DNA from 3 places in the Streptomyces sp. NPDC049887 genome. Region 2 is predicted to be linked to each of the others. Evidence: riboswitches for the same ligand, from Rfam matches in the RefSeq annotation. Region 2 holds a riboswitch; each other region holds the start of a gene.
The links. Region 2 has a riboswitch for cobalamin ahead of metE (5-methyltetrahydropteroyltriglutamate--homocysteine S-methyltransferase). Riboswitches for the same ligand answer to the same signal wherever they lie in the genome.

Region 1 (9,384 bases), on a different contig from region 2:
GGTGAGCAGCCACTCGTGGAGGTACGGGTGGGGGAGGCGCGCCGCGAAAGCGGTGAACCCGGCGTCGTCCGTGGGGGGCTCCTGGCCGCGGAGGCCCGCGAGAGCCACGAGGTGGTTGCCGTCCTCCAGGGGCAGCACCCCGCCCGCGTACGTCTGCGAGGGGCTCGGGTAGAACCAGTAGGCGAGTGCCTCCGTGCCCAGATGGGCACCGGTGTTGCGGTAGACACGGGAGGCGTAGGCCTGGCCGGTGTCGATGCTCTCCTCCTGCGGAGGCTGGGCCCCGAGGGCCGCCAGCCACTGCGGGGCGCGCGAGCCCCGCCCGGAGGCGTCCACGACCAGATCCGCCTCCAGCGTGCGCGGCTGCCGCACACGCGGGTCGTCCGCGGCCCCGTCCGCCCCGCGGCGCTGCCTCAGCAGGACTCCGCGGACCCGGGAGGCGTCCCCGGTCAGCCCCACCGTCTCCGTGGACTCGAGCGTCGTGATCACCGGATTGGCCAGCACCCGCCTGCGCACCAGGTGCTCGAGCTGGGTTCGGGAGCCGGTGTGGATGTGCGTCGTCGGGGCCGTCCGCCGGAGCCAGGCCCCGCTCCACGCCACCATGTCCTGGGGCATGCCCACGCGCGGCGCCCCGGCCGCCCGCAACTCGGCCGTGAAACCGGGCAACAGGGAGTCCAGTGCCAGCTGCCCGCTCTCCAGCAGCACATGGGCGTGTCTGCTCTGCGGAACGCCCGGACGCGGCTGGGGGCCGTCGGGGACGCGGTCGCGCTCCACGACGGTCACCCGGTCGGCGTGGCCGGCGAGCACGTGCGCGGCGAGCAGTCCGGCGAGGCTCCCTCCGATGACGACGGCGTGGCGCCCCTTGCCGTCCCGTCCCCAACCGGCCTGTTCCCGCGCGTCGTTCACCGTGTCCGCCCCTCGTGGTCGGCGAGTACCCCTACGGCCGACCAGTATCCTCGGCTGCGACCGGAAGATCACGGGTGCCGTGCCGCGGACCCCCGATGTGGTATGGCTTCGTCCGGGTGCGGGCCGACGCGCTCGTCGCAGAGGCCGTAGGCGATCCTCTCGGGCGACTCCCTTCTCCGGCGATTCCCGATCGGGCAGCTCCCGGTCGGGTCGATCGGCCCCGGACCGGCGTGCCCCGGACCGGCGTGCCCCGGACCAGTCCGTCGGCCGGGCAACCCGGAGTTGCTCGGCGACGTCCTCCCCGTCGTGATCGACGACTTCGGCCCCGCCCCGTACGACGACTTCGACGACGCGGAGGAGAAGGTCAGGCCCGGGCCGCTCTGGCGACATGCCGTGTGGGTGGTGGCCGTCACCGCCGCCGGTGTGGCACTCGGCTGGGCGTCCGGCCGTTTCCGTCTGGGCCCCGAGGAGTACGGCCTGCCCAGCGCCGCCCCCGGCCCCCTGCTGCCCTATCTCGCCGCCTGGACGGCGATCGGTCTGGTCGCGGCCGCCGTGCTGAGGGCCGCGGCCGCCCGGGTGCCGGTCCACGCACCGGAGACGGTGGCCGTCGGTGTCGTCTGGCTCGGGACCCGGCTGTCGCTCGGCTGGCGCCCCGAGCCGCCGCTGCTGGCCCTGCTGGCGGCCGTCGCGCTCGCGGCCTCAGCGGGGTGGGGCCTCATGGCACTGCGTCCCGGCTCCGGCTGGAGGAGCGGCCGGAGGCGGGCGTAGCCGGGCGCGGGCGATTCGGGTCGCGTCGGCGGGCACCCGCGCCTGTGCCTGCCCCGCGCCCCGCCTGCCCCGCGCCCCGCCTGCCTCGCGGAGGCCCTGCAACCCCGTCCGCCCCCGGCGGCGCCGCCCCCGTCTACCCCCGCCGAGGTGCCGGGGGTAGCCCGCCGAGCTCGTCCAGCGCCTCGGTGAGCCAGCCGATCCAGAACCGCTCCAGCTCGATCCCACCGCGCAGCACCACGTGCCGGAGCCGGTCCTCGGCCGCGCCCCGCTCCGGCGGGAAGTGGCGCTTCTCGATCTCCTCGTACTCCGCCAACTGCCGCCGGTGGAGTTCGAGATGCCGATGCAGCTCCGCCTCGAGCCCCTCCGTCCCGACGACCGCCGCCGCCCGCATGCGCAGCAGCAGGGCGTCCCGGATGGGTTTGGGGTCCTCGGCCCTGGCCACCCAGCCGGCCAGTTCGGTTCGGCCCGCGGGCAGCACCTCGTACTCCTTGCGGTTGCCCCGTGCCGGCTGGGCCGCGGGCAGGGCGCGGATCAGTTCCGACTCCTCCAGCTTCCCCAGCTCGCGGTAGATCTGCTGGTGCGTCGCCGACCAGAAGTAGCCGATGGACCGGTCGAAGCGGCGGGTCAGCTCCAGGCCCGAGGACGGCTTCTCGAGCAGGGCGGTGAGGATCGCGTGCGGGAGGGACATGAACCGCATCCTAAGGATGCGGGGTCAGATCGCAGCCGCCAGCCGGGTGCCCTGGTCGATGGCGCGCTTGGCGTCCAGTTCGGCGGCCACGTCGGCGCCGCCGATGAGGTGCACGGTGCGCCCCGCCGCGGTCAGCTCCTCGTACAGGTCGCGCCTCGGCTCCTGGCCGGTGCACAGCACCACCGTGTCCACGGGGATCGTCCTCTCCGCGCCGTCCACCGTGATGTGCAGGCCCTCGTCGTCGATCCGGTCGTACGCCGCCCCCGCGACCATCGTGACGCCGCGGTGCTTGAGCTCCGTGCGGTGGATCCAGCCCGTCGTCTTGCCGAGGCCCGCGCCGACCTTGGAGGACTTGCGCTGCAGGAGGTGCACGGTCCGCGGGGACCGAGGCCGCTCCGGGGCCCGCAGCCCGCCCCGCTCCGCGTACCCGGTGTCCACGCCCCACTGCCGGAAGTACGTCTCCGGGTCCAGGCTCGCGCCCTCTCCGCCGTCGGTGAGGAACTCCGCGACGTCGAAGCCGATCCCCCCGGCGCCGACGACGGCGACCCGCTCACCGACCTCGGCCCCGTCGCGCAGCACGTCGAGGTAGCTGACGACGCTGCGGTGGTCGACGCCCTCGATCGCCGGCGTCCGGGGCGTGACCCCGGTCGCGACCACGATCTCGTCGTACCCGGTCAGCAGTTCCGGCGTGACGAAGGTCCCGAGCCGGACCTCCACCCCGCGCAGCTCCAGCTGGGTGCGGAAGTAGCGCAGCGTCTCCTCGAACTCCTCCTTGCCGGGGATGCGCTTGGCGATGTTCAGCTGCCCGCCGATCTCCCCGGCTGCGTCGAAGAGCGTCACCTCGTGGCCGCGTTCTGCGGCCGAGACCGAGAACGCGAGGCCCGCCGGGCCGGCGCCGACGACCGCCAGGCGCTTGCGCAGTCGGGTGGGGGAGAGCACCAGCTCGGTCTCGTGGCAGGCACGGGGGTTGACCAGGCAGGAGGTGATCCTGCCGCTGAAGGTGTGGTCCAGGCACGCCTGGTTGCAGCCGATGCAGGTGTTGATCGTCTCGGCGCGGTCCTCGCGGGCCTTGGCGACGAACTCCGGGTCGGCCAGGAAGGGCCGTGCCATGGACACCATGTCCGCGCGTCCCTCGGCGAGCACCCGCTCCGCGACCTCGGGCGTGTTGATCCGGTTGCTGGTGACCAGCGGCACCGACACCGCGCCCATGAGCTTCCGCGTCACCCAGGTGTACGCGCCGCGCGGCACCGAGGTCGCGATGGTCGGGATCCGGGCCTCGTGCCAGCCGATGCCGGTGTTGATGATGGTCGCGCCGGCCGCCTCGATCTCCTTGGCGAGCGCGACCACCTCGTCGAGCGAGGAGCCGCCGGGCACGAGGTCGAGCATCGACAGCCGGTAGACGATGATGAAGTCGTCGCCGACCCGCTCGCGGGTGCGGCGGACGATCTCCCGGGGGAAGCGGGTGCGGTTCTCGTACGAGCCGCCCCATCGGTCGTCCCGCTGGTTGGTCGCGCTCGCGATGAACTCGTTGATCAGGTAGCCCTCGGACCCCATGATCTCGACGCCGTCGTAACCCGCGGACTTGGCCAGCTCCGCGGCACGGACGTAGTCCTCGACGGTCCGCTCGACCTCCTCGTCGGTGAGGGCGTGGGGGACGAACGGGCTGATGGGGGCCTGCAGCGCGCTCGGCGCGACCAGCTGGGGGTGGTAGGCGTAGCGCCCGAAGTGCAGGATCTGCATGGCGATCCGGCCGCCCGCCGCGTGCACCGCTTCGGTGACCGTGCGGTGCTGCGCGGCCTCCTCCGCGGTGGTGAGCTTGGCGCCGCCGTCGTAGGGGCGCCCCGCGTCGTTCGGGGCGATACCGCCGGTCACGATCAGCCCGACGCCCCCGCGGGCGCGCTCGGCGTAGAAGGCCGCCATGCGCTCGAAGCCGTTCTCCGCCTCCTCCAGGCCGATGTGCATCGAGCCCATGAGCACCCGGTTCGGGAGTGTGGTGAAGCCGAGGTCGAGCGGGCTGAGCAGATGCGGGTACGGGGTGGGGGTCATCGGGGCGCCTCCTCGCGCAATGAGCGTCGCCCCCTTTTGTAGACGCCGGAACCTCGTTATGCAACTAGTTGCACAACGAGGTCCGGGTGAGATGCGCTACGCCGGTACGGTCCAGCGGTCCAGCTCCTCCGGGGTCCGGGGGCCCGGGCTGCCCGCTTCCAGCAGCCCGTGGGCGCGCAGCACCTCCTCCGCGGCCATCGCCCACGGCAGGCGCAGCCGGGCCGAGTCCAGCAGTTCCCGGTCCGCCAGCAGCTCCGTGACCGGCCCCGTCCGCAGCCCCGCCGGCGACAGCACGGCGGCGTCGTCCGCCCAGCGCAGCGCCAGGTCCACGTCGTGCGTGGCCATCACCACGGTCGTGCCGCCCTCCCGCAGCCGCTCCAGCACCGCCAGCAGCCGCTCCTGCCCGTGCGGGTCGAGTCCCGCCGTCGGCTCGTCCAGGACCAGCACCCGCGGCCGCATCGCCACCGCGCCCGCGATCGCGGCCCGTTTTCGCTGCCCGTACGACAGCAGATGCGTCGGGCGGTCCTCCAGCGCCGTGATGTCCAGGGCGTCGAGTGCCTCGGCGACCCGGGCCCGTACCTCCGGCTCCGGCAGCCCCAGGTTCATCGGCCCGAACGACACGTCCTGGCCCACCGAAGCGGCGAACAGCTGGTCGTCCGGATCCTGCACGACCAGCTGCACCGTCGTCCGCAGCCGGGTCAGCCCGCCGCGGTCGTACGCCACCGGCTCGCCGTCCAGCAGCAACCGGCCCTCCTCGCAGCGAAGCCCGCCGCTGAGGAGCCGCATCAGGGTCGTCTTGCCGCTGCCGTTGCGGCCCAGCAGCGCCAGGGAACGTCCGCCCGGCACGGCGAAGTCGACACCGCGCAGCACCGGCGGGCCGTCCGGGTAGGAGAATCCAGCGCCGGCCAGTTCCACCACGGGCGCCCCGGCCCCGGGTACGCTCGCGTCCACGGACGTTCTCACAGTACGGACCTTTCCAGTACGAGGGTGAGGGCGACGATCCCCGCCAGCAGCCCGGCGGTCGCCGCCAGGAAGCGGGCCGACACCGTCGCGGGCGGCACCAGGACCCGCAGCGTTCCGTCGTAGCCGCGCCCGGCGAGTCCGGTCTGCAGCCGCTGGGCCCGGTCGAAGGCCCGCACGAAGGCGGTCGCGGCGAGCCCGGCGAGGGACCGCCAGGCCGCCGCCCGGGTCGTGTGCCCGAGCCGGGCCGCCTGCGCCTGACGGATCCGGTGCACCGCGTCGAGCAGCAGAAAGCCGATCCGGTACATCACCAGGGCCACGTCCACGACGGGCCCGGGCACCCCGGCCCGGACCAGCCGGGGCAGCACGTCCGACACCGGCGTGGTGAACGCGAACAGCAGCACCCCGAGCGAGGCGGCGGACGTCCGCAGCAGGATCCGCACGGCGTCCGCGGGGCCGTCGGGCGCGAGCGCCAGGAAGCCGTCGGGGCCGCCCACCGAGAACAGCAGGGGCACCGCGCCCGTGACACAGAACCCAAGCGGCACGCGCCACGCCCGCCACAGCTGCCGCGGAGCCACCCCGGCGGGCCCGAGCAGTACGGACACGGCCGCCGCGGCGACCAGGACGGCGCCCGGCCACGGCGGCAGCGCGACGGCGCAGACCGTCAGTCCGAGCCCGAGTGCCGCCTTCTCGCACGGATGACGGCGGCGCCAGCGACTGCCGTGCGCCGCCGCGTCGATCGGCAGCATCGGCGGCTACGCGCCCGGGCCCGCGGTATCGGAAAGCCCCGCGGAACCGGCGGCCGGCGCCTCCCCGGCCACCGCCCGCGCCTCACCCTGCCGCCGCCCCTTGCGCAGCCCGAAGTAGTACGCCAGGACACCGGCACCCAGGGCCGCCTGGAGGGCGAACAGCGCCGACTCGACCTCCCCGGACGGAGGTTCGTAGAGCGGCGCGAACCACGGCTCGTAGTCCGGTGCGATCTCCGTGATCGCGGTCTCCGCCTCCCCGTCGGCGCCCGTGAAGGGCTCCTCCTTGTGGTCGCCCAGACCGAGGGCGAGCGGCAGCACCGCCAGCGCCGCCACGATCGCCACCAGCAGTGTGTTGATCTTCGCGTTACGGCTCATCGGACCGCGGCCTCCTTCTTGGCCCCGCCCTGGAGGAGCACTCCGAGGCGGGTCAGCTCACCCTTGCTGGACTGCACGAGCAGCCGCATCACCAGCACGGTGAGCAGGCCCTCGCTGACGGCCAGCGGGATCTGGGTGAGCGCGAAGATGCCGCCGAACTTGGCCAGGGCTCCGGCCACGCCGCTGCCCGGGTCGGGGAACGCCAGCGCCAGCTGCACGCTGGTGACGCAGTACGTGGACAGGTCCGCGACGAACGCGCCGAAGAAAACGCCCACCATCAGCGACACCCCGGACCGCCGCAGCAGCGCGTACACCCCGAAGCCGGCCCACGGCCCGACGATCGCCATCGAGAACACGTTCGCGCCGAGCGTGGTCAGTCCGCCGTGGGCCAGCAGCAGGGCCTGGAAGAGCAGGGTGATCGTGCCGAGCACGGCCATGATCGGTGGCCGGAACAGGATCGCGCCCAGCCCCGTGCCGGTCGGATGCGAGCAACTGCCGGTCACGGAAGGGATCTTGAGTGCCGACAGGACGAAGGTGAAGGCCCCCGACGCGCCGAGCAGCAGGGTGGACTCGGGATTCGCCCTGACCTCACGGGTGAGCGCCCGTACGCCGTGGATCACGAAGGGGGCGGACGCGACGCCCCAGGCGGCGGCGTGCACAGGGGGCAGATACCCCTCGGCTATATGCATGGTTGGGAGACCCTCTCCAGCACCTCGTGGATGGACAACGCGCCCTGGCCGGTCTCCTGGCTGACGGGTCCTGCCGCCCGGGCTCCGCCTTCCCGGACACCACGGTCTCCCGTGGCGGTCCAGTGGCTTCCTTGCGGAGAGAGCCGGACTTCCCGATCACAGTGGCGAGGGCCGCACCGGTACTCCACCGGTTTCCCGTTCACCAAGGCCCTGCGACATTAGTGCGTTGACCAGGTGCATCACAAGCCGCGCACGGATGCGCACGGTCACACCTTGCGATAGTCGTACGCCTCGGCGGCCGCCGCCTCCACCGCGTCCAGATCCGCGCCGGCGGACGCGGTGACCACCGCGGCGACGGCGCCCTCCACGAACGGCGCGTCCACCAGCCTGGTCCCCTCCGGGAGTTCGTCGCCCTCGGCCAGCAGCGCCTTGACCGTCAGCACGGCGCTGCCGATGTCGACCAGCACGGCCACCCCGGCGCCCCGGTCCACCTCGTGCGCGGCACGCGCCGTCAGCTCCGAACTGGTGCCGAGGCCGCCGTCCGCGGTCCCGCCCGCCGCGGCGACCGGTACGGCGTCGCCGGCGCCGGCCAGCCTGCGGGCGAGGTCGGCCACCGACTCCGCGACCTGCGCGCTGTGGGAGACGAGGACGATCCCGACCGGGCCGGTCATCGTGCCGCCTCCTCGAGGGCCCCGACCAGCAGGGCGGAGGACGTCGCCCCCGGATCCTGATGCCCGATGCTGCGCTCGCCCAGATAGCTCGCCCGCCCCTTGCGGGCCAGCATCGGCACGGTCGCCGCCGCGCCCTCGTCGGCGGCCTCCCGAGCGGCCGCGAAGGACTCGTCCAGCGCCGCGGCCGCGGGCTCCAGCGCGTCCAGCATCGTCTTGTCCCCGGCCTTCGCGCCGCCGAGCTGCGCCACCGCCGCGATCCCCGCGCGCAGCGCCTCGGCGAGCTGTGCCCGCGTCACCTCGGCCTCGTCGCCGAGCGCCTTGCCGGCCCGCCGCAACAGCGTCCCGTACAGCGGTCCCGACGCCCCGCCGACCGTCGAGATCAACTGCCGCCCGGTCAGCATCAGTACCGCACCGGGGGTGTCCGGCACGTCCTTCTCCAGCGCCGCCCGCACCGCCGTGAAACCCCGCTGCAGATTCGTACCGTGGTCGGCGTCCCCGATCGCGGCGTCGAGTTCGGTCAGCCGGGCCGCCTCGCGGTCCACCGCCTCGGCCAGGGCGTTCATCCAGCGGAGGAAGAAATCCGCGTCGAGCACAGCGCCGCCTCCTTCTCGTGACGCACCGGCTCCCCCGCGCGCGTCGTCGCGGCCCGCGGACGCGGAGCCGCCGTCGGCCGGGCCGGGCATGGCTCAGCGGCCCCAGCGCAGCGCGGGCGTCTCCACGGGGGCGTCCCACAGCCGCAGGATCTCCTCGTCCGCCTCGCACAGCGTCACCGAGCAGCCCGCCATGTCGAGCGAGGTGACGTAGTTGCCGACCAGGGTCCGGGCCACCGGAACGGCCCGCTCGGCGAGCACCCGGTGGACCTCCGCGTTGAAGCCGTACAGCTCCAGCAGCGGTGTCGCGCCCATGCCGTTGACCAGCGCCAGCACCGGACTCGACGGCTGCAGATCCTCCAGGACCGCGTTCACCGCGAAGTCCGCGATCTCCCGCGACGTCATCATCGGCCGCCTCTCCCGGCCGGGCTCGCCGTGGATGCCGATCCCCAACTCCAGCTCACCGGAGGGCAGATCGAAGGTCGGACTGCCCTTGGCCGGGGTCGTCACCGCGCTGAGCGCGACGCCGAAGCTGCGCGACCGCTCGTTGACCCGGCGGGCGACGGCCTCGACCCGCTCCAGCGGCGCCCCCTCCTCCGCCGCGGCACCCGCGATCTTCTCCACGAAGAGCGTCGCGCCCGTACCGCGCCTGCCCGCCGTGTAGAGGCTGTCCTGCACGGCCACGTCGTCGTTGACGAGCACCTTGGCCACCTGGACGCCCTCGTCCTCGGCGAGTTCCTGGGCCATGTCGAAGTTCAGCACGTCGCCGGTGTAGTTCTTCACCACGAAGAGCACACCCGCCCCGCTGTCCACCGCCGCCGCTGCCCGGGCCATCTGGTCCGGCACCGGGGACGTGAAGACCTCGCCGGGGCACGCCGCCGAGAGCATCCCGATTCCCACGAACCCGCCGTGCAGGGGCTCGTGCCCCGACCCGCCGCCGGACAC
Region 2 (9,384 bases):
CCGCCGTGAAAGCGACTGCCGTGCCGCCGGCCGCGAGCAGGGCGAAGGGCGGATGATGCCCCCCGGCCACGCTGTGCCCGGTGGCCGCCAGGAGCACGCACACCAGGCTGAACACCGCCACCCGCGCGAAGCGGAGCAGGCCACGGTCGGCCATCACTCCTCCTCGCGTTCGTCGGGCGGCTCATGCCTCTTCCGCACTACTACGTGTGCGGATCCGTCACCGTTCAATCTCGGCCACGGTTGTCCCACGACAGCAGTCGGGGCGCGTGACGTGATCGAGCCCGTGCAGCTCGCGGGGGTCGTATGCGAGCACGGCTCGGGCCGGGTGAGCTTATCCTGACCGAAATCAGCCGGACCATCGGGCGCGGGTGATCGAGAAGTCTGCGAGCCGTCCGACTTGCCGCTCCTGCTCGCGGCGGCGGATCTCGTCGGGGCCGGGGCGCTTGTAGGCGCCCCGGCCCTCGGATGTGCGGGTCAGGACCGGGACAGCTCGCCGCGAACGGCACGTGCGGCGGCGACCAGGTTCTCCAGTGAGGCCCGGGTCTCGGGCCAGGCGCGGGTCTTCAGGCCGCAGTCGGGATTGACCCAGAGCCGCTCCGCCGGGATGGCCCTCAGACCCGTGCGGAGCAGCTCGGCCGCCTCCTCGGCGCTGGGAACGCGCGGTGAGTGGATGTCGTACACGCCCGGGCCTGCCTCGCGCGGGTAGCCGTGAGCGGCCAGTTCGCGGGCGACCTGCATGTGCGAGCGGGCGGCCTCCAGGCTGATGACGTCGGCGTCGAGGTCGTCGATGGCCTGGACGATGTCGCCGAACTCGGCGTAGCACATGTGGGTGTGGATCTGGGTGTCCGGCCGGACCCCGCTCGTGCTCAGCCGGAACGCCTCCGTCGCCCAGGCCAGGTAGGCCGGGTGGTCGGCGGTGCGCAGCGGCAGCGTCTCTCGCAGCGCGGGCTCGTCCACCTGGATGACGGACGTCCCGGCAGCCTCCAGATCGTTCACCTCGTCGCGCAGGGCGAGGGCCACCTGGCGGGCGGTCTCGCCGAGGGGCTGGTCGTCGCGGACGAACGACCAGGCGAGCAGGGTCACCGGACCGGTGAGCATGCCCTTGACCGGGCGGGACGTGAGGGACTGGGCGTACCGCGTCCAGGGCACCGTCATCGGCTCGGGGCGGGAGATGTCGCCGGCCAGGATCGGCGGGCGGACGTAGCGGGTGCCATAGGACTGCACCCAGCCGTGCTGGGTGGCGAGGTAGCCGGTGAGTTGCTCGGCGAAGTACTGGACCATGTCGTTGCGTTCGGGCTCGCCGTGCACCAGTACGTCGATGCCGGTCTTCTCCTGGAAGGAGATGACCTCCTGGATCTCGGCCCTGATGCGCTCCTCGTAGCCGGCGGCGTCGATCCGGCCGGCGCGCAGGTCGGCGCGGGCCGCACGCAGCTCGCCGGTCTGCGGGAAGGAACCGATCGTGGTGGTCGGCAGCAGGGGCAGCCCGAGATGGGCGCGCTGGGCGGCGGCCCGTTCGGTGTAGGGCTGGGAGCGGCGGCCGTCGGCCTCGGCGACCGCCGCGACACGGGACCGTACGTCCGGGTCGTGTGTGATGGGGGAGCCCGCTCGGGAGGCCAGAGCGGCACGGTTGGCGGCGAGTTCCGCGGTGATCGTGTCGGTGCCCTGGGCGAGACCCTTGGCGAGGGTGACGATCTCGGCCGTCTTCTGCTTCGCGAAGGCGAGCCAGCGCAGGATCCGCGGCTCGATGTCCCGCTCCGGGGCCGTGTCCAGCGGCACATGGAGCAACGAGCACGAGGCGGCCACGTCGACCCGGTCGGCCAGTCCGAGCAGGGTGGCGAGGGTGGACAGCGACTTCTCCAGGTCGTCGACCCAGATGTTGCGGCCGTTGACCACCCCCGCGACCAGGCGCTTTCCGGGAAGTCCGCCGACGGCGGCGAGGGCGTCCAGGTTGGCGGCGGCGGACTCGGTGAAGTCCAGGGCGAGTCCGTCGACCGGGGCCTTGGCCAGCACCGGCAGGGCGTCGCCGAGCCGGTCGAAGTACGAGGCGACGAGCAGCCTGGACCGGTCGGTGAGGGCGCCGAGCTCGCGGTAGGCGCGCTCGGCGGCGTTCAGCTCGGCCGGGGTGCGGTCCTGGACGAGTGCGGGCTCGTCGAGCTGCACCCATTCCGCGCCGGCCGAGCGCAGGTCGGCGAGGATCTCGGCGTACACGGGCAGCAGCCGGTCCAGGAGGGTGAGCGGCTCGAAGTCCGCGGATACGCCGGGGGCGGGCTTGGCGAGCAGGAGGTACGTGACCGGGCCGACCAGGACGGGGCGCGCGGTCAGTCCGAGGGCCAGGGCTTCCCTCAGCTCGGCGACCTGCTTGGTCGAGTCGGCTGTGAACACGGTGTCCGGACCCAGCTCCGGGACCAGGTAGTGGTAGTTGGTGTCGAACCACTTCGTCATCTCCAGCGGCGCCACGTCCTGCGTGCCGCGCGCCATGGCGAAGTAGCCGCTCAGGGCGTCGGCCTCGACGGCGGCGCGGTGGCGCTCGGGGATCGCGCCGACCATCACGGTGGTGTCGAGGACGTGGTCGTAGAACGAGGAGTCACCGGTGGGCACCTCGTGGATGCCGGCCTCGGCGAGCTGCTGCCAGTTCGAGCGGCGCAGTTCGGCGGCGGTGGCACGGACGGCGTCGGCGGTGACCCGGCCCTTCCAGTAGCCCTCGACGGCCTTCTTCAGTTCCCGGTTCGGGCCCTGGCGGGGGTAGCCGTACACGGTGGCCCGTGCTGCCTCGGCTGCGGACTTCGATGTCACGGAGATCTCCTTCGCGAGATGAATCCCTGAGATCCCGGAGGCCGGACGAGAGCGCGAAGGGGTGACGAACCGGACGGTGCGAGCGTGCGAGACAAGGCACGGCCGTTCGCCTGGTGTGTACGCCGACCCGCCCTCGAGGTCACCGGGATGTCCGCGCACGGAGTCGTCCGCGCGCGGGCAACGGGCAGGTCTTCGGACTCGCGGGCACGTCCCCCCTGACCGGAGGACACCTAATGGCCGTCGCTTCCCAGGCCCGTACGGAGGTCCCAGTGCGTTTGACGGCGGTCGTTCCCGCTCACCGCTGCGGGGCAGTCCCGGATTCCCACCGGGTTCCCTCTTGCGACGCCCCGCCTGGAGGACGGGGCGAACCAGTTGCACAGGTCAGCCTAGACCCGTGCTTCGCAGATCACCGATTCGGGTCTGCGACCAGCGGTTCGTGCGACTTCGATACCGAGGAGACCGAAAACGTGGAGTTGGACGCCCGAGGGTGCTTTGCACCGTCGGCGGGTCGGTCACGTTCCCGATCCGCAGGTTGAGTTCGCCGAGATGGTGGAGGACCACCTGGCCGGTGGGCCGTACCCGCGGTTGTCCGGGTGGAGGCCGGCATGGTCGACCGGGAGACGTGGAACCGGATCTGTGACGGGCTCTCGTGTGAGACGAGATGGGGCTGATGATGGTGCTGGCCGGTCCCGTGCACCCGTACACGGCCGGAGACTGGGAGCGGGCCGGCAAACCCGGTGGACCGGGGGCAGGTCGTTATGACTCCATTGCGAAGAGTTGTTTGAGGCGAGCCTGGATCAGCGGTAGGCCGACGACGGGGACGTCGTAGTGGCCTGCCCCTTCCAGGACAGAGAGGTTGATGTCGTTGCCGTTGGCCACCATCTTGTTGACGACGTTGTAGGTGACGGAGTTCGGGCTGGTGATGTCGTCCGTCCCGTACAGCCACAGGACCGAGCCCGGCAGGGTCGAGGCTTCGAGCTTGCCCTGGTTCTGTTCGAAGAACCGTCTGTTCTCCGGAAGCGAGTTGGGTGTGTCTCCGCGAACCCCCGGATACGAGTCCGGACGGTGTGACGGGGAGGCAGCCAGATAGTTCCGGATGTCCTGCTTGACAAGTGCGTTCAGGTCGTCCAGGCATCGCTGCCAGTCCTGGTGGTAAAACCTGAGCATTCTCGGGCCGTAGACCTGGCTGGGGTCGACGTGGTAGCCCGCGTATCGTTCGGTCTTCGTGAAGTAGATGGTTTCTGCGTTGGCGAAGACCAACTGGTCGATCTGGTGGTCCGTCGGGGGGAGCCCGGATTGGGACGCGTTGTCGATGACCTGCCACAGGATTCTGTTCATGGCGGGCACGTCTGGGACCGGGGCAAGGGTGATGGCACCGCGGTATTCCAGGTCCGGGTCTGCCTTGGTGGCAGAGTCTGAGTAGTAGGCGGCGGCAAGTGCTGCGAAGCCGCCTTCCGACCATCCCGCTGGGACCCACTGCCCTGACAGCCTGTCGCCCAGGTATCGCTGCGCGGCGACCGCGGCGAAGATCATGGAGTTGCCCTCACTGGACAGGTCGTAGTAGCCGTGGCCCGCGGTGACGCCCGCGGACGCGGGCCCCAGCCCCTCGTAGTCCGGCGCGACGACGGCGATGCCCATCTTCAGGACGGCTGCCAGCAAGGCGTCGTTCGGGCCGTCGACCCAGGTTTTGTGTTCCTGGAGTTGGACGCTGGGCGCGCACTGCGGTGCCCATCCGACGGTTCCGTGGCCCCACACGACGAGCGGCCGACCTCCTGCCGGAGGTGCCTTCTTGGGAAGGAACAGCATGGCCGTCGCATTGACTTGGTTCCCCCGCATACCCGGCATGCGGTACACGAGCAGTTTTCCGTCGGCCACAGCAGAAATCCCCTGGGGCACATTGCGCAGGTGGGTTGGAACACCTACTACGTCCCCGTTGCGTGCGGCATCGGTGGGACCGCCCGGGCCTCCCGATGGAGCGATGTACCCACCGATGAGGAGCCCGGCCAGCAGCACGACCGCACATGCTCTCTCCCTGCGAAGCAAGGCCCTCCGGCGGAGTCTGCACCGGCCCGGCTCCTTCGGGAGCCCAGCGCGGGGGGACGGCCCTGGCGGAGGAGTCTGTATCGCTGCGTCGGCCATACCCGCGACCCCGCTTTCGTCTTCTTCTCATCCTGAGCCTCCATCAGTGCGCCGAAGCGTGAGTCCGGGGCTTAGGGACGGTGGCTGTGCAGTCATCGTTGACCGTAGGAGGCCAGGGGGACCTGCGCCTGCCGAGGGCCGGTTCGGTGCGCCATTGGGGTTGCTGTTCCCGGCTCCGGTGTTCCCCGGAGCCGGGAAGGCCTGTCGGGTTCTCCGACGGCGCTGTCGCAGGCTCGCGGGTGAGACCGCGCCTGCCGAATGGCCTACCTGAGTGACGTTGGGCAGGCGCAAAGACCCCTTGCCGCTTAGCGTCACCCGGGGAACAACTCTGATCTTGGTCATTCCGGGTCGGAGGGTGAACCGACAGAGAGTTGGAAGACCCACGGCACCGTCATCGGAGAAGGGTGCCCGGGCAGCCGAGGAGGTCGGCAATGGCGACGCGAGAGCTGAGGTCTCGCCGGGCACGAAGAAGGACCCGGCGCGCTGTCTGGGCCTGCATGCTCGCGGGGTGTGTCATCGCAAGCTGTGTGCCCTCGGCCGCAGCGAGCCCGCAAGGGGACGACCGTCTGTGCGCGACGGAGCCCTTCCCTCCATCGGAAAGTACTCCGCCCCCGATCCTGTCGGGGAGCGATGTGTGGAGTTTTGTCTCCCATCCGGGCCTTCATCCCATGCGAGTGAAGGTGACCGCGAACAAACCGGGGACGGCTCGCGGACCCATCTTCGTCGCCCCGTTCAGCGCGGACCAGATGGTCGGCCAGACCGGAGCACTGATCAACGACAGCTCCGGCGATCCGGTCTGGTTCCGCCCTCTGCCCTCCACCAACCTTCAGAACGCCGACTTCAAGGTCCAGACGTATTACGAAGCGCACAGGGGCAAGGACAGGGACAGGGGACAGCCCGTGCTGACTTGGTGGCAGGGGTCCCTCGCCCTCCCACCGTGGTACACGAACCTGCCGGCCGGGGCGCCGGAACCGGGCGGGTGCTACTACATCTACGACACCCGCTACCGCCTGCTCAAGACGGTCTTCGCACATCACGGCTACTACCCGGACGAGCATGAGTTCACCCTGACCCGCAGGGGCACCGCGCTGTTCCTCGCATCCAAACCGGTGCCCATGGATCTCACGCCTTATGGGGGACCGAAGAACGGAGCCATCCTGGACAGCGAGGTCCAGGAGGTCGACCTCGCCACGGGGAAGCTCCTCTACTCCTGGAGCGCGCTGGACCACCTGGACCCTGCCGACTCCGAGGTATCGGCCTCCAGCGCCTCGTCGTCCGACGGGGTGTGGGACGCCTTCCACCTCAACTCCATCGACGAGGGGCCTGGCGGCCGGCTGCTGATCTCGGCCCGGAACATGTGGGCCATCTACGACATCTCCAAGAGATCCGGGCGGATCCGATATCAGATCGGAGGGAAGAAGAGCGACTTCACCTTCGGCCCGAACGCGGACTTCTACTGGCAGCACGATGCCCGATTCCGGCCGGGAAACCGGATCAGCATGTTCGACGACGGCTGCTGCGACCTGCCCGACGGCGCACCCGAACAGCAGTCACATGGCCTGATCCTCAGCCTCGATTTCGACAATCGCAGGGCGACCGCAGTGAAGACCTATTACCACGAGCCGCCGTTGTACTCGCCGACCCAGGGAAACACCCAGGCCCTTTCCAACGGCAACAAATTCATCGGGTGGGGCCAGAGCCCGTACTATTCGGAATACGCGGAGGCGGGGAACAGCGAAGGCAACGGCCTGCAGAACCTGCTCTACGACGCGAAGCTGCCGGGCTCAAACATCTCGTACCGAGCGTTTCGGAACGAATGGATCGGCACGCCGTACTACCCGCCGAATGCGGCGGCAAGGGCCAGCGGCGGGGACAGCGTCGTCTACGCTTCCTGGAACGGCTCGACGCAGACCAGAGCATGGCAGGTGCTCGCCGGACCTGACCCCGACGACCTGTCGGTCGTCGTCCGACACGCCCCACGGTCCGGATTCGAGACGGCCATCACGACGAGCGACCCCGGACCGTACTTTCAGGTGAAGGCACTCGATGCAAGAGGCAGGGTCCTCAAGGTATCCAAGGTCGTGAGACGGACCAGCTGACAGCTCACCCGGGGCACCGTAGCAGGCAGCTGCCGAAGCGGTGCTCAGCGGCCCCGGCCCTCCCCAAGCAACGGCGGTGCTGCACAGGTGGACGGCCGAGGTCGTCATGACCACCGCGGGGGAGTGTGACACCGGGGACACCACGTGCCCATGGACCAGAGGGGCGGAGGCGACTCGGCGAAATTCGCCGACTGCCGGGAACTGGCACGCCACTTCGGCCGACTACTCACCCGTGGGCGGGCTCGTCGGGCTCGTCCGGGCAGTGGCGGAGGGCCGGAAGGACACGTGGATGGGTGGGCTGGACATACATATGCGGGGGGTCGCCTGCCGTCACGGCCGTGTCGAAGCGGTCGCCGACATCGATCTCGAGATCGCCGCGGGCGAGACTGTGGCCCTCACCGGGACCAACGGTTCGGGGAAGACGACGCTGCTCCGAGCCGTGCTCGGCCTGCACAGACAGGTCACAGGCACCATCCTCGTCGGAGGACGAGGGGCACGGTCGGCCGCGGAGTGGGCATGGCGGCGCCGGTCGTGCGCCTGGATCCCGCAGAAACCGGCCGCCGGGCGGTTTCCGCTTCGTGGGGAGGAACTGCTCACCAGCAGCGGTGCTCCCGTCGAGGCGCGAGAGGCTGCCGACCGGCTCGGCGTCGGCCCGCTGGCGCGGCGCCCGCTGCACACCCTCTCCGGCGGACAACTGCAGCGCATGTATCTGGCGCGGGCGATCGGTGCCGTGGCAGCCGGCGCCGAGGTGCTCCTGGCCGACGAGCCCACAGCAGCGCTCGACTTCGCGGGGCAGGAGGAGGCGGCCGACGTGCTGACCTCGCTGCCGGTCACGCTCGTCGTGGTGACCCACGACCGTGCCCTCACCGAACGGTGCGACCGCAGGCTCGAGATGGCCGCCGGGCGACTCCGGGAGGTCCGGTGACCCTGGCGACCGCCGACCTCGGAGCACTCCTGCAACTCGTTCCCGTGCAGCGCGCGGGCTACGCCCTGGTGCTTGCGGCCGTCGGCTTGCCGATCGTCGGCGTGATCATCGTCGGGCTCAACATCATGCCCGTGCGTTTCGCGATGATGCACGTCGCCCTGCTCGGCATAGCCGTCGGACTCCTCACCGGCCTCGACCCGATGCTCTGCGCGCTCGTGGCGTGCGCCCTCTCGGGTGCGGGGATCGCCCCACTGGCACGCACTCCGGACGGGTTGTCCGGCGCGATGGGCCTGCTGATGAGCCTGGCCATCGCGGCCGCGCTCCTCGTCCTCGCAGTGTCCGGCGTCAACGCCTCCGGGGCCTTCGCCCTGCTGTGGGGCTCCGTCCTCTCGGTAGGCGCCGCGGATCTCGTCGTCCTCGGCGTGCTCGCCGTAGTCGTGCCGGGCCTGTTCTGGTGGCGCCGCCGGGACGTGGCGCTGTTGCTCCACGACCGTGAACTCGCCCAGTGCTCCGGCGTTCCGGTGCGTGGACTCACCGCTGCGCTTCTGGTCCTGGTCGCCGTCGCGGTCGCCGGCGCCATCAAGCTGACCGGCGCGCTCCTGGTCGACGCCCTCACCCTTCTCCCCGCCCTCGCCGCGCGCCGGCTGGGGAACTCGCTCAAGTCGATCACTCTTTGGGCCGTCGGCATCGGCGTGGTGGTCAACGTGGCGGGCTTCCTGCTGGCCCTCTGGCTGGACTGGCCACCCGGCCCGGTCCTCGTCCTCACCGCGGGGGCGGTCGTCCTCGCTGTTCACCTCGTACCCGAACGGAGAAACACCTCATGGCGCGCACCCGCGTCCGTATCGCTTCCCTCGTCGCACTGAGCGCCGCACTGCTCCTGACCGCCGGCTGCGCAGGGGAAGGCGACGGCGACACGTCCGCCAGGTCCGGCGCCGACGATGCAGAGGACGGTGCGAAGAACAAGCCCGTCGTGGTGGTCACCACCACGTGGGAAGGCGCTTTCGCCAAGGCCGCAGGAGCCGAGGACGTGAAGGTCATCGTGCCCCAGTCCGTGCTCCACGCCCCCGACTACGACCCCAAACCCTCCGACCTCGCCGCCGTCGCCGGTGCCGACTTCGTGCTGTACGCGCCCTTCGAGCCGTACGCGGCAAAGATCAAGGAAGCAGCGGGCTCGAAGGCGGAGCTCGTGGAAGTCGATCTCGACAACGACGTCGACAAGGTCGGCGCCGAGGTGGCGCGGCTGGGCAAGCTGTTCGGTACGGAGGATGCCGCAGCCGAGTGGAAGACCACCTTCGCCGGCGAGTACGCCAAGCTGGCCGCCGATGTGAAGACGGCCTGGCCCGCGGGCCGGAGCCCGAATGTCGTCACGCAGGTGTTCACCGCCTGGTCGGCGAAGCTCGCCGGGGCGAACGTGGTCGGCACCTACGG
Region 3 (9,384 bases), on a different contig from region 2:
ACCTGACCGTCCCTCCACGAGTCGGCGAGCGCCCGGGCCCGTTCGTTCATGACGTCGGCGTAGCCCTCCAGGCGCTCCTTGTAGAACATCGGCTGGATCAGCCGCCGGTTGCGCATGTGCTGGGAGCCGTCGGAGTTGGCCAGACCGTTGCCGACCAGCGGCCGGACACGTTCGAACAGCCGGCCCTTGCGGAAGGAGCGGGCCTTCTTGACGAGGACCTCGCCGACGGTCTCGGCGCTGGTGACCATGACCACCGGCATGGTGCCGATGTCGAGCCGCAGTACCGGGCCTTCGGCGTGGAGGGAGCTGAGCACCCTGAGGGGGGCTCGCACCAGCCGTGGTACATGACCGAGGCCCGGCACCCGGCCCTTGGCACGAGGTATGGCTTCCAGTGACACGGTGCGTCCTCTCGCGAGACGTTCTCGTGCCGGGGCGCTGCCGGCCCGGCGTGGGGGGATGTGGTGTACGCGGCGGTGCCCGGGCGGGCCCTCGGGGGGCCTGCCGGGACGAACCGGGAGGAGGGGAGGCCGGGAAGCCGCCCCTCGGGCACCATCATGGTCATTTTCTCGACACCCGCCGCACCGGGGAAACATCGTTCTCCGTCGAACGGTCCGTCGGCCGCCGGCGCGACGCATCCCGTGGACCCTTTCGTGAGGTCCAACACCCTTTGCCCGACGGAGCATTGACTCCCTGTCGGGTTTGGGACGGCCGGGGATATGCTGCCCTGAGTGCCGATCTTGCTCAGCGGAGACCGGCAGCCGAGACCGCTGCCCGCGGTCAGCAGCGACGATCATGAGCGCCCCCGGCCGGCCTTCGTGAAGGGGGTCGCTCCCCATATCCGGAGGCCCCGTGACCCCCCAACCCCCGACATCCGCCGACGGGCTCGTGCCACCGCCCGGGTGCCCCGCCCACGGCATGGCCGCCGGCGGCCTCCGGCGCCTGCCGGAGATCACCGACCCGGCCGGCACGTACGAGGAACTGCGCCGGGAGTACGGCCCGGTGGCCCCGGTCCTCCTGCACGGGGACATCCCGGCGTGGATCGTGCTCGGGTACCGGGAGAACCTGGAGGTGATGCGCACCCCCCTGCTGTTCAGCCGGGACTCGCGGCGCTGGAGCGCCTTCCGCGAGGGCCGCGTCCCCGCGGACTCCCCGCTGATCCCCATGGTGGGCTGGCAGCCGCTGTGCGTCTTCGCCGACGGCGAGGAGCACGCCCGCCTGCGTGGCGCCGTCGTGGACGGACTGGCCCAGTTCAACCGCCGCGGCATGCGCCGGTACGTCACGCACTACACCCGTCAGCTCGTCAGCGGTTTCGGGGCGGACGGCACCGCCGACCTCGTCCGCGAGTACGCCGAGCCGCTGCCCATGCTGGTCGTCAGCCGGCTGCTCGGAATGACACCGGACAAGGGTCCGCTGCTCGTCGAGCCGACGCTCGACCTGATGCGCGGCAGCGAGACGGCGGCCGCGAGCAACGCGCTCGTGACCCAGGTCCTGGAGGACCTCGTCGCGTACAAGAAGACCGCGCCGGGCAATGACCTGGCGTCGCGGCTCATCCTGCACGAGTCACGCCTGACGGACACCGAGATCGTCGAGCATCTGCGCCTGACCCTGGTGGCCGCCCACCAGGGCACGGTCAATCTCATCGCCCAGACACTGCGGCTGATCCTGACGGACCGCCGGTTCCGCGGCAGCCTGTCGGGCGGTCATATGACTCTCCCCGACGCCCTGGAGCAGGTCATGTGGGACAACCCCAGCATCGGTGTGGTTCCGGGCCGTTGGGCCACTTCCGACACCAAGCTGGGAGGGCGGGCGATCAAGTCCGGCGACCTGCTGCTGCTGTGCATCGCCGCGGCCAACGTGGACCCCGAGCAGCGGCCCGACCTGACCGTGCCGATGCACGGGAACCGCTCGCACCTCGCGCTGAGCAGCGGTCCCCACGAGTGCCCGGGCGGTGACATCGGCCGTGCCATCGCGGACACCGGCATCGACGAACTCATGTCACTCCTGCCGGACATGAGACTCGCCGTTCCCGAGACGGAGATCGGCATCACCGCGGACTGGCTCACCCGCCGGCCCTCCGCACTCCCGGTCCGGTTCACCCGTCCGCGCTCACTGGGCACCCAGCTCCCGCCGTACGGTGCCCCGATCGCGGCCCAGCCGCTGCCCGCGGCGGCCCTGCCTCTCCCCCCGCGGGAGGACGAGCCCGTCCCCTCGGCGACGGCCTCCCGATCGTGGTGGCGCACCCTGCTGTCACGCTGAACCCCGCTCGCGCCCGGCCGGGCCGGCGCTGCACCCGCGGCGAGGAGCACGGGCACCGCACCGCGACGCCCGTGCTCCTCGCGCGGTGCCAGGGGTGGCACTGGTGCCGCGCCGGGCAAGGATCGCCCGGCGCGCAGCGGCGTCCGGTGCGTGGGGTCGCCCCAGGCCCTCCGGGCCGAGGGGGAGGGGCGCAAGGCGCCGGATCGGCCCGGAGGGCCTGCTCGGTGCTTCGGCAGCGCCGCCGGTCGCCGTGCCGGGCGCCGCGACGGGACGAACGTCGCCGGACGCAACACGCCCTAGCGAACCGGGGTGAGGTTCCTGTGCTGGTCCTCCCGCGTGCCGTTGCGGGGCCGGGCGAGTGCCGGCCGGCCGGTGGGGAGGTCCCACCACCAGGCGACCGCGGGGATGTCCAGCGGTTCCCGGCTCTCGTCCGTCGGGGTGTCACGGAAGACGGACGGGATGCGTGCGGGGTCGTCCGGTGTCGTGTAGCGGATGGAACTGATCCCCCAGTCCTGCGCTCCCCGGATGAAGGAGGCGAGCCCGGCGAGGTACTGCCTCAGCTGTGGGCTGCCGTCCTGCGAGAGATGCCCGCTCAGCCGCATGAACAGGCCCATCACGCGGTCCCGTTGGGCGATCGCCGTGGTGAGTGCCTGTTCGGGGGTGAGGCCGTCCTGCTCCAGCACGCGCAGCGCGTTCAGGTAGTAGCCGGTGCCCTTGCGCTCCTTGTGGTACGAGAAGATGTCGTTGTCCCAGGTGATGACGAACGAAGCCATCTCCTCGGCCGCGCGCACCGCGGTGCTGTCGCGCTCGTGCGGCTGGAGTTCGTAGCCGTGGCCCATCTCCAGCAGGGGGAAGACGACCGAGGTTGCGCCGTCGTACAGGCGCATCAGGGTGTAGTCGTTGAGGTCGGGCACCGTCGCCGCGCTCCGGTGGGAGGCCTCCCAGACCACGGAGAAGAAGTACTCGCGCAGCGTGCCCACCCAGCGGGCGGTCTGCCCGGAGGTCCCGTAGCGGTCGGCCCGCAGGCGCAGGTCGCGCAGACCGGCCGCCAGCGGGTCGTCGGGGAGCATCGGAGCCTCGGGGTTCTGGGCGACGCGCAGCAGCCGGTGGAGTGTGCCGGCGAGGTCGCCCGGGCGCCGGCCCAGCTCGCCCTCCTCGCAGTGCCCGTCGTCGACACCGAACAACCACAGGACGAAGTCGGCGAGGAGGGAGATCACCTCCTGGCGGCCCTCCGGCAGGATGCGGGCGGCGAAAGTACCGATGTCCTGACGTACGAGGCGGGCGCGCAACTCCTCGGAGCCGATGCGAAACGTTTCTGCCCACGCGGCGGTCCGGATGTCGATGTCCGCGTGGCGTGGATGGATTGCCGGGGCTATCGGGGAGTAGATCGGCGGAACTGTCAGCTCGGGCCCCACGGCCGTCCTCTCGTTCGCGGTTTGCGCCAGGGCCGACGTGCCCGGCGCCACTGTGGTCACACCGATCACTCCCACCTCAGAGTGATCAACTATGGCGCATAGTAGCCAGCCCTGTCGGCCGATCCAATAGGGCGACCACCGACCGCGGCCCCCGCGAGGACGAGGAGCGGAGGGCCACGGGGGCACACGGCGGACCGGCAGGGGCCCAGGACCTGCGGCGCCCCGTCGGAACCGGAACCTGCGGGCACTCGCACGACGCCCCCGTGCCGGCCGCCGAAGCGTCCGCGGGCCCGGGGGCGGTCCGTCCGGCGGATGGCGCGTTCCCGCCACCGGACGTGCTGTCAGGTGCGCTACGGCTGCGGCCCCTTGGGGCGGAAACCGGCCGAGCCCCGGGTCTGGCCGCCCGCGCCACCTGCCGTACCGGCCGTGTCCGGGCCCGCGGACGCCTCGGCAGCCGCACCGCCCGTACCGGACCCGCCCAGGACCCCGACCTCCGCTTCCGGCCGCGAGATGTGGGCGTTGCGCTCGTCGGCCCAGCTCTGCAGGGCGGTCATGCAGGCGTGGTCCAGATGGCGAACCCCGGAGAGGTCGAGCTCCACATGGCGCTGCGGCAGCGCCTCCAGGGTGTCCAGGATGCGGGGCAGCCGCAGGAACGTGGCGTTGCCGCTGAGCCGGACCCGGACCGGCCCGATGCCGCTGTCGGACACGGAGATGTGGACGTGGGACATGGCCCAGGCGGTCTTGACGACGGCGAGGAGCAGACCGATGAGCACGCCCTCGAACATGTTCGTCGTCACGATCGCCGCAGCCGTGACGACCAGGACGACCGCCTCGCCCCGGTGGTCCCGCCACAGCGGCCCGATCTCCTTCACCGGGATCAGCTTCCACCCCGCGTGGATCAGGACGCCGGCGAGCGCGGCGGTGGGGACGTAGGAGAGAGCCTGCGGGAGGAAGGCCGCGAAGAGCAGCAGCCACACGCCGTGGAGCACCCGGGAGAGCTTGGTGCGCGCACCGGCCTGGACGTTCGCGGAGCTGCGCACGATCACCGCGGTCATCGGCAGGGAGCCGAGCAGACCGCAGACGCTGTTGCCCGCGCCCTGCGCCATCAGCTCCTTGTCGTAGTCGGTGCGGCGGCCCGAGTGGAGCCGGTCGACGGCGTTCGCGCTGAACAGGCTCTCGGCCGAGGCGATCAGCGCGAACGCCACGACCGTGGCCGCCAGTCCCACGTCGGCGAGCCGCGTCGCGTCGGACAGGCCCAGCGGATGGATCGCGTGCAGCAGCCCCGTGACCTCGACCCGTGCGATCGGCAGGTCGAACAGGGCGGTCAGTACGGTCGCGACACCCACCGCGACCAGCGCTCCCGGCACCACCCGCGCCCGTCCCGAGACGCGCGGCCACACGGCGATGAGCCGCGCCGTTCCCACGCCCACGGCGAGGGCCAGGAGGGCGTTCTGCGAGGTGACGGTGGTGAGGACGAGCCGCGGCAGGCCCGCCAGGTCGGCCAGGCCGCCGCCCGGCGCCTTGGCGTCCGCCAGCGCGTAGAGCTGACCGGCGATCAGGACCAGCCCGATACCGGCGAGCATGCCCTGGACGACGGCCAGGGAGATCGCGCGGAACCAGCGGCCGAGCCGCAGGGCACCGAGCACGAGCTGGATCAGCCCGGCGCCGAGCACGATCACCCCCAGGGCGGGCAGCCCGTAGTCGGAGACCGCCGTGAAGACGAGGACGGTCAACCCGGCCGCGGGACCGCTGACCTGGAGGCTGCTGCCGGGCAGCAGCCCGGTGACCAGACCGCCGACGATGCCGGTGATGAGGCCGAGTTCGGCCGGCACGCCGGAGGCGACGGCCACGCCCACGCACAGCGGCAGGGCGACGAGGAAGACGACGAGGGAGGCGGTGACGTCGGCGCGGAGGGTGCGCCGCTGCTCTGCAGTGATCAGGGGCATGGCGTTCTTTCAGGAGGTGAGGAAGGAACGTCGTGGGCGTCGGGGCCGGTGCGGTGGCCGCCGGCGGCCACCGCACCGGCCCGGATCACAGGGGCCGGAAGGTGCGGCCGTCCGCCGCGCAGGAGAGGACCTCGCCGGACTCGACCATGTAGAACCAGGCGTGCAGCCGCAGCCGGCCGGAGTCCAGCCGCCGGGCGACGCAGGGGTAGGTCCGCAGATGGCCGAGCTGGGTCAGGACGTGCCGCTGCACGGCGGGCGTCAGTTCCTCGTCGGCCGACGGAGCGGACCCGTCCTGCCCGGTGCGGTGGCCCGCCCGGGTGAGCCAGCGCCGTACCAGCGGCATGCTCCGGACGTCCTGCTCCCGCAGCAGGCCCTGGACGGCACCGCAGTGCGAGTGGCCGCACACGACGATGTCCGGCACCTCCAGGGCCTCCAGGGCGAACTCCAGGCTGCCCCCGACGGCACACGCCGCCTGCGGCCGCCAGGGCGGGACGATGTTCCCGGCCGTGCGTACCTCGAACACGTCGCCGGGCCGGGCGCCGGTGATCAGCGAGGGGACCACCCGGGAGTCGGAACAGGTGATGAACAGCGCCTGGGGCCGCTGCCCCCGCGCGAGTGCCGCGTAGGCGTCCTGCTGGCCCGCGATCCGCGCGGGGAACTGCCGGGCGTGCTCGATGAGTGACTGCATGGTCGTACCTCGGTCTCTTCGATGCGGAACGGGTCTGCTTCGCAGAAGAGGGGTGCGCCGCGGTGGCCCTGACGCCCCGTGACGGCGGCGTCGGCCCGCCCCGGGTCCGTCCCGGGGCGTGCCGGAGCGGTGTCCCGGGGGCTGGGGGAGGGCGGTGACCGGTGGCGCACCTGCCGGTCAGCAGCGGAACGACTGCAGGGTGCTCAGGGTCGGCGCCGTTGCGGCGCCGGGATTCCGGCTGTGTCTCGCGGTCCCGGCCGACGTGCCGGGCGGGGGGCCCGTCGTCTCGTCCGGGGCGCCGCCGCCGTGGCCGGTGTTCCCGTAGCCGGGGCCGGCGGCGGCCGGAGCGCCGAGTGGGGTCAGCCGCGAGGGGTGGTTGCGCGGGTCGTACTCGTCGTGGTGGAGCCCGGCACCGTCCGCGCGGACGACCACGGCCGCGGTGTGGGGGTTCCTGTTCTCGGTGACGACGGCCGCCTCGGCCCGGGGCGCGTCGGGGGTGGCGCACAGCGGAGTCACCACGTGCAGCAGCACCGCGCAGATCAGCAGAATGCCCGCTGACACACGTGAGATCACCGCCGGACTCCTTGGCTGTCAGTGCTGCGCCGGGCCGAACATTACCGTTCCTTTGCCTCGTTTTCCGGTTGATTACTGCGTCTTTTGCAGTATGTGGTGTTGTCAGCCTGGTTCGTCCGGTGTTCGGGTGCCACCGGTGGGCGTCCGTTCGCGGTACGGCCGACGCCCTCGGTGGCCGCCCGGAGTGGAGTGACGGGCGGTCCTGGCCGGCCGGATCCGGACACGGCGTGGACACGGCGCGGGACTCTGCGATGATGAGCGCCGTAAAAGGCGACGGCGGAACGAGGAAGCCGGTGTGAATCCGGCGCGGTCCCGCCACTGTGATCGGCGAGCGGACCCCGAGCGGACCACTGCCCGGAGGCGGGTGGGAAGGCCGGGGCGAGCGGTGACCCGGGAGCCAGGAGACTCACGCGGTCGCCTCCTCGAGCTGACCGGGGCGGATTTCCCCGGAGGGGAGGGCTTGTCGTGGTGCCCAGGGGGCCAGTGGACACCGGTCCGGTGCCGTGCCGGATCGTGGTGTGCCGGGACTGCTGCTGCGGCAGTCCCAAGGTGACCGGAGTCGACCACGCGCATCAGGCCGCGCGTCTCGCGGAACAGGCACCGGTGCGGATCACCGACTGTCTGGACGTGTGCGACCAGGCGAACGTCGTCGTCGTGCAGCCGTCGGCCGAGGGGCGGGCCGCGGGCGGGCGACCGGCCTGGTTCGGCCTGGTGAACGATCCGGCCGCGACCGAGGACGTGGCCGCGTGGGTGCGCGCGGGCGGCCCGGGCCTCGCCGAGATGCCGGAGATCCTCGCGCTGTACGCCTTCACCCCGCCACGGCGCGTCCGTTCCGGATCGCTCCGGGACGCAGGCTGAGCCGTCGGACCCCTCGCCCCACGCTCCCGTCCGACGCGCGGCCCGCCGCGTCATCCGGTGGCTGATGCGCCGGAGCACGGCATGAGGGAGGACGCCACGAGGGGGAGCGGAGCCGTGGGCGCGCCGGGAGGACTGGCCGTGGAGGACCTGCCGGTGGTCCAGGACGGGGCAGGGCCCTGGCGGAGGGCGTGTCGCTGAGTGCGGCCCCCGGCGAGGTCGTCGGCCTCGTCGGCCCCGACGGCGCCGGGAGGTCGACCCTGTTGCGCACTGTCCACCGGGCACTGGCCCCGCCACGGACGGGTGCTGCTGGACGGGGAGGACCTACGGCGGATGCCGGTCAAGGGCCTGGCGCGCCGGCCCGGCCGAGTCCGCCACGGCCCGGCCGGGACCGCCCGTCAGGCCGTCGCCGTGGCCAGCCGGTCCGCGATCCCGGCAGTGATCGCCTCGGCGTGATCCGTGAGGTAGAAGTGGCCGCCGGGGAAGACCTGGAGCTCGAACGGCCCATCGGTGCAGCCGGCCCAGTGGTGCAGTTCGCCGACGCCCACGCGTGGGTCCGAGAACCCGGTCAGCGCATGCACCGGGCAGCGCAGTTGCGGTCCCGGGAGGAACCGGTAGGTCTCGGCGGCCCGGTAATCGCTCCGAATGGCCGGCAGGGCGCGTTCCAGCAGCTCCGGGTCGCCGAACATCTCAGACCCCGTGCCGTCGAGAGCCCGGATGTCCTCGACCAATTCCCGGTCCGAGAGCAGGTGCAACCCGTCGTCGACGACCCGGTGCGGGGCACGACGGCCCGACACGAACAGGGCGGCGGGCGCCCGGCCGGTGTCCTGCGCACGGCGGGCCACCTCGTAGGCGAGGGTCGCGCCCATGCTGTGGCCGAAGAGCGCGAACGGCCGGTCCAGGTAGGGGGTGAGGGCCTCGGCGACCCGGTCGGCCATCACCGCCATGTCCGGGACGGTGGGCTCGGCCTGCCGGTCCTGCCGTCCCGGGTACTGCACCGGGAGCACCTCGACACCCTGCTGCGCGAGGGCGCGCGAGAGTGGGAAGAAGAAGCCGGCGGAACCCCCGGCGTGCGGGAAGCACACGAGCCGGGCGTCGGCATCGGGGACCGGGTGGAACCTGCGGATCCAGGAACCTGTGCCGGCGCCGTCGCGGGCAGGACTCTCCATAATTTCCACATTCCTTCATACCCGTTCTCATCGGTGCACCGAACAGAGAATTGCGGAGCGGATTTCCGGCCGACAACCCCCTACCGGCTTTTCTGGGGGGTCCGCCGGTGGAATCGGGGTTCCCGCACCGAGGCCCTCTTCCTACCCTGATCCTGTGAACGAAATAGTCAGCGCCATCCTTTCCGACGACGCCGAGACCGTGGACTTCTCCGGTCTGCGCATCCCCGAGAGTTACCGGGGGAGCGTCGTCAGAAAAGAAGACATCGGCATGTTCGAGGGTGTGGCGACGGTGGACAAGGATCCCCGGAAGTCGTTGCACCTGGAGGACGTGGTGACGCCGGAGCCGGGTCCGGGCGAGGCGCTGGTGGCGGTGATGGCGTCGGCGATCAACTACAACACCGTGTGGTCGTCGATCTTCGAGCCCCTGCCGACGTTCGGCTTCCTGGAGCGCTACGGCCGGCTGTCGGAGCTGACCAAGCGCC

Region 1: it holds a riboswitch for cobalamin, as region 2 does, so the genes downstream of both, AB0J10_RS20315 (energy-coupling factor ABC transporter permease) here and metE (5-methyltetrahydropteroyltriglutamate--homocysteine S-methyltransferase) in region 2, are expected to answer to the same signal.
Region 3: it holds a riboswitch for cobalamin, as region 2 does, so the genes downstream of both, AB0J10_RS30350 ((2Fe-2S) ferredoxin domain-containing protein) here and metE (5-methyltetrahydropteroyltriglutamate--homocysteine S-methyltransferase) in region 2, are expected to answer to the same signal.

The regions. Positions count from the first base shown of each region.
Region 1 is NZ_JBFAMM010000016.1:23,782-33,165, forward strand. Features, by position in the region: gene AB0J10_RS20280 (FAD-dependent monooxygenase) at 1-840, opposite strand, end outside; gene AB0J10_RS20285 (hypothetical protein) at 1,210-1,671, shown strand; gene AB0J10_RS20290 (PadR family transcriptional regulator) at 1,805-2,359, opposite strand; gene AB0J10_RS20295 (NADPH-dependent 2,4-dienoyl-CoA reductase) at 2,384-4,405, opposite strand; gene AB0J10_RS20300 (ATP-binding cassette domain-containing protein) at 4,502-5,356, opposite strand; gene cbiQ (cobalt ECF transporter T component CbiQ) at 5,365-6,114, opposite strand; gene AB0J10_RS20310 (energy-coupling factor ABC transporter substrate-binding protein) at 6,121-6,489, opposite strand; gene AB0J10_RS20315 (energy-coupling factor ABC transporter permease) at 6,486-7,178, opposite strand; cobalamin riboswitch at 7,207-7,428, opposite strand; gene AB0J10_RS20320 (PTS fructose transporter subunit IIA) at 7,445-7,849, opposite strand; gene dhaL (dihydroxyacetone kinase subunit DhaL) at 7,846-8,442, opposite strand; gene dhaK (dihydroxyacetone kinase subunit DhaK) at 8,536-9,384, opposite strand, start outside.
Region 2 is NZ_JBFAMM010000018.1:136,797-146,180, forward strand. Features, by position in the region: gene AB0J10_RS22165 (hypothetical protein) at 1-154, opposite strand, end outside; gene metE (5-methyltetrahydropteroyltriglutamate--homocysteine S-methyltransferase) at 475-2,793, opposite strand; cobalamin riboswitch at 2,959-3,181, opposite strand; gene AB0J10_RS22175 (lipase family protein) at 3,550-4,668, opposite strand; gene AB0J10_RS22180 (arylsulfotransferase family protein) at 5,613-7,031, shown strand; gene AB0J10_RS22185 (ATP-binding cassette domain-containing protein) at 7,321-7,956, shown strand; gene AB0J10_RS22190 (metal ABC transporter permease) at 7,953-8,819, shown strand; gene AB0J10_RS22195 (ABC transporter substrate-binding protein) at 8,777-9,384, shown strand, end outside.
Region 3 is NZ_JBFAMM010000035.1:63,103-72,486, forward strand. Features, by position in the region: gene AB0J10_RS30320 (cytochrome P450) at 1-398, opposite strand, end outside; gene AB0J10_RS30325 (cytochrome P450) at 916-2,256, shown strand; gene AB0J10_RS30330 (selina-4(15),7(11)-diene synthase) at 2,553-3,671, opposite strand; gene AB0J10_RS30335 (SulP family inorganic anion transporter) at 4,022-5,617, opposite strand; gene AB0J10_RS30340 (carbonic anhydrase) at 5,703-6,305, opposite strand; gene AB0J10_RS30345 (hypothetical protein) at 6,483-6,878, opposite strand; cobalamin riboswitch at 7,118-7,307, shown strand; gene AB0J10_RS30350 ((2Fe-2S) ferredoxin domain-containing protein) at 7,347-7,736, shown strand; partial or broken gene AB0J10_RS30355 (hypothetical protein) at 7,925-7,975, shown strand; gene AB0J10_RS30360 (alpha/beta fold hydrolase) at 8,132-8,902, opposite strand; partial or broken gene AB0J10_RS30365 (alcohol dehydrogenase catalytic domain-containing protein) at 9,057-9,384, shown strand, end outside.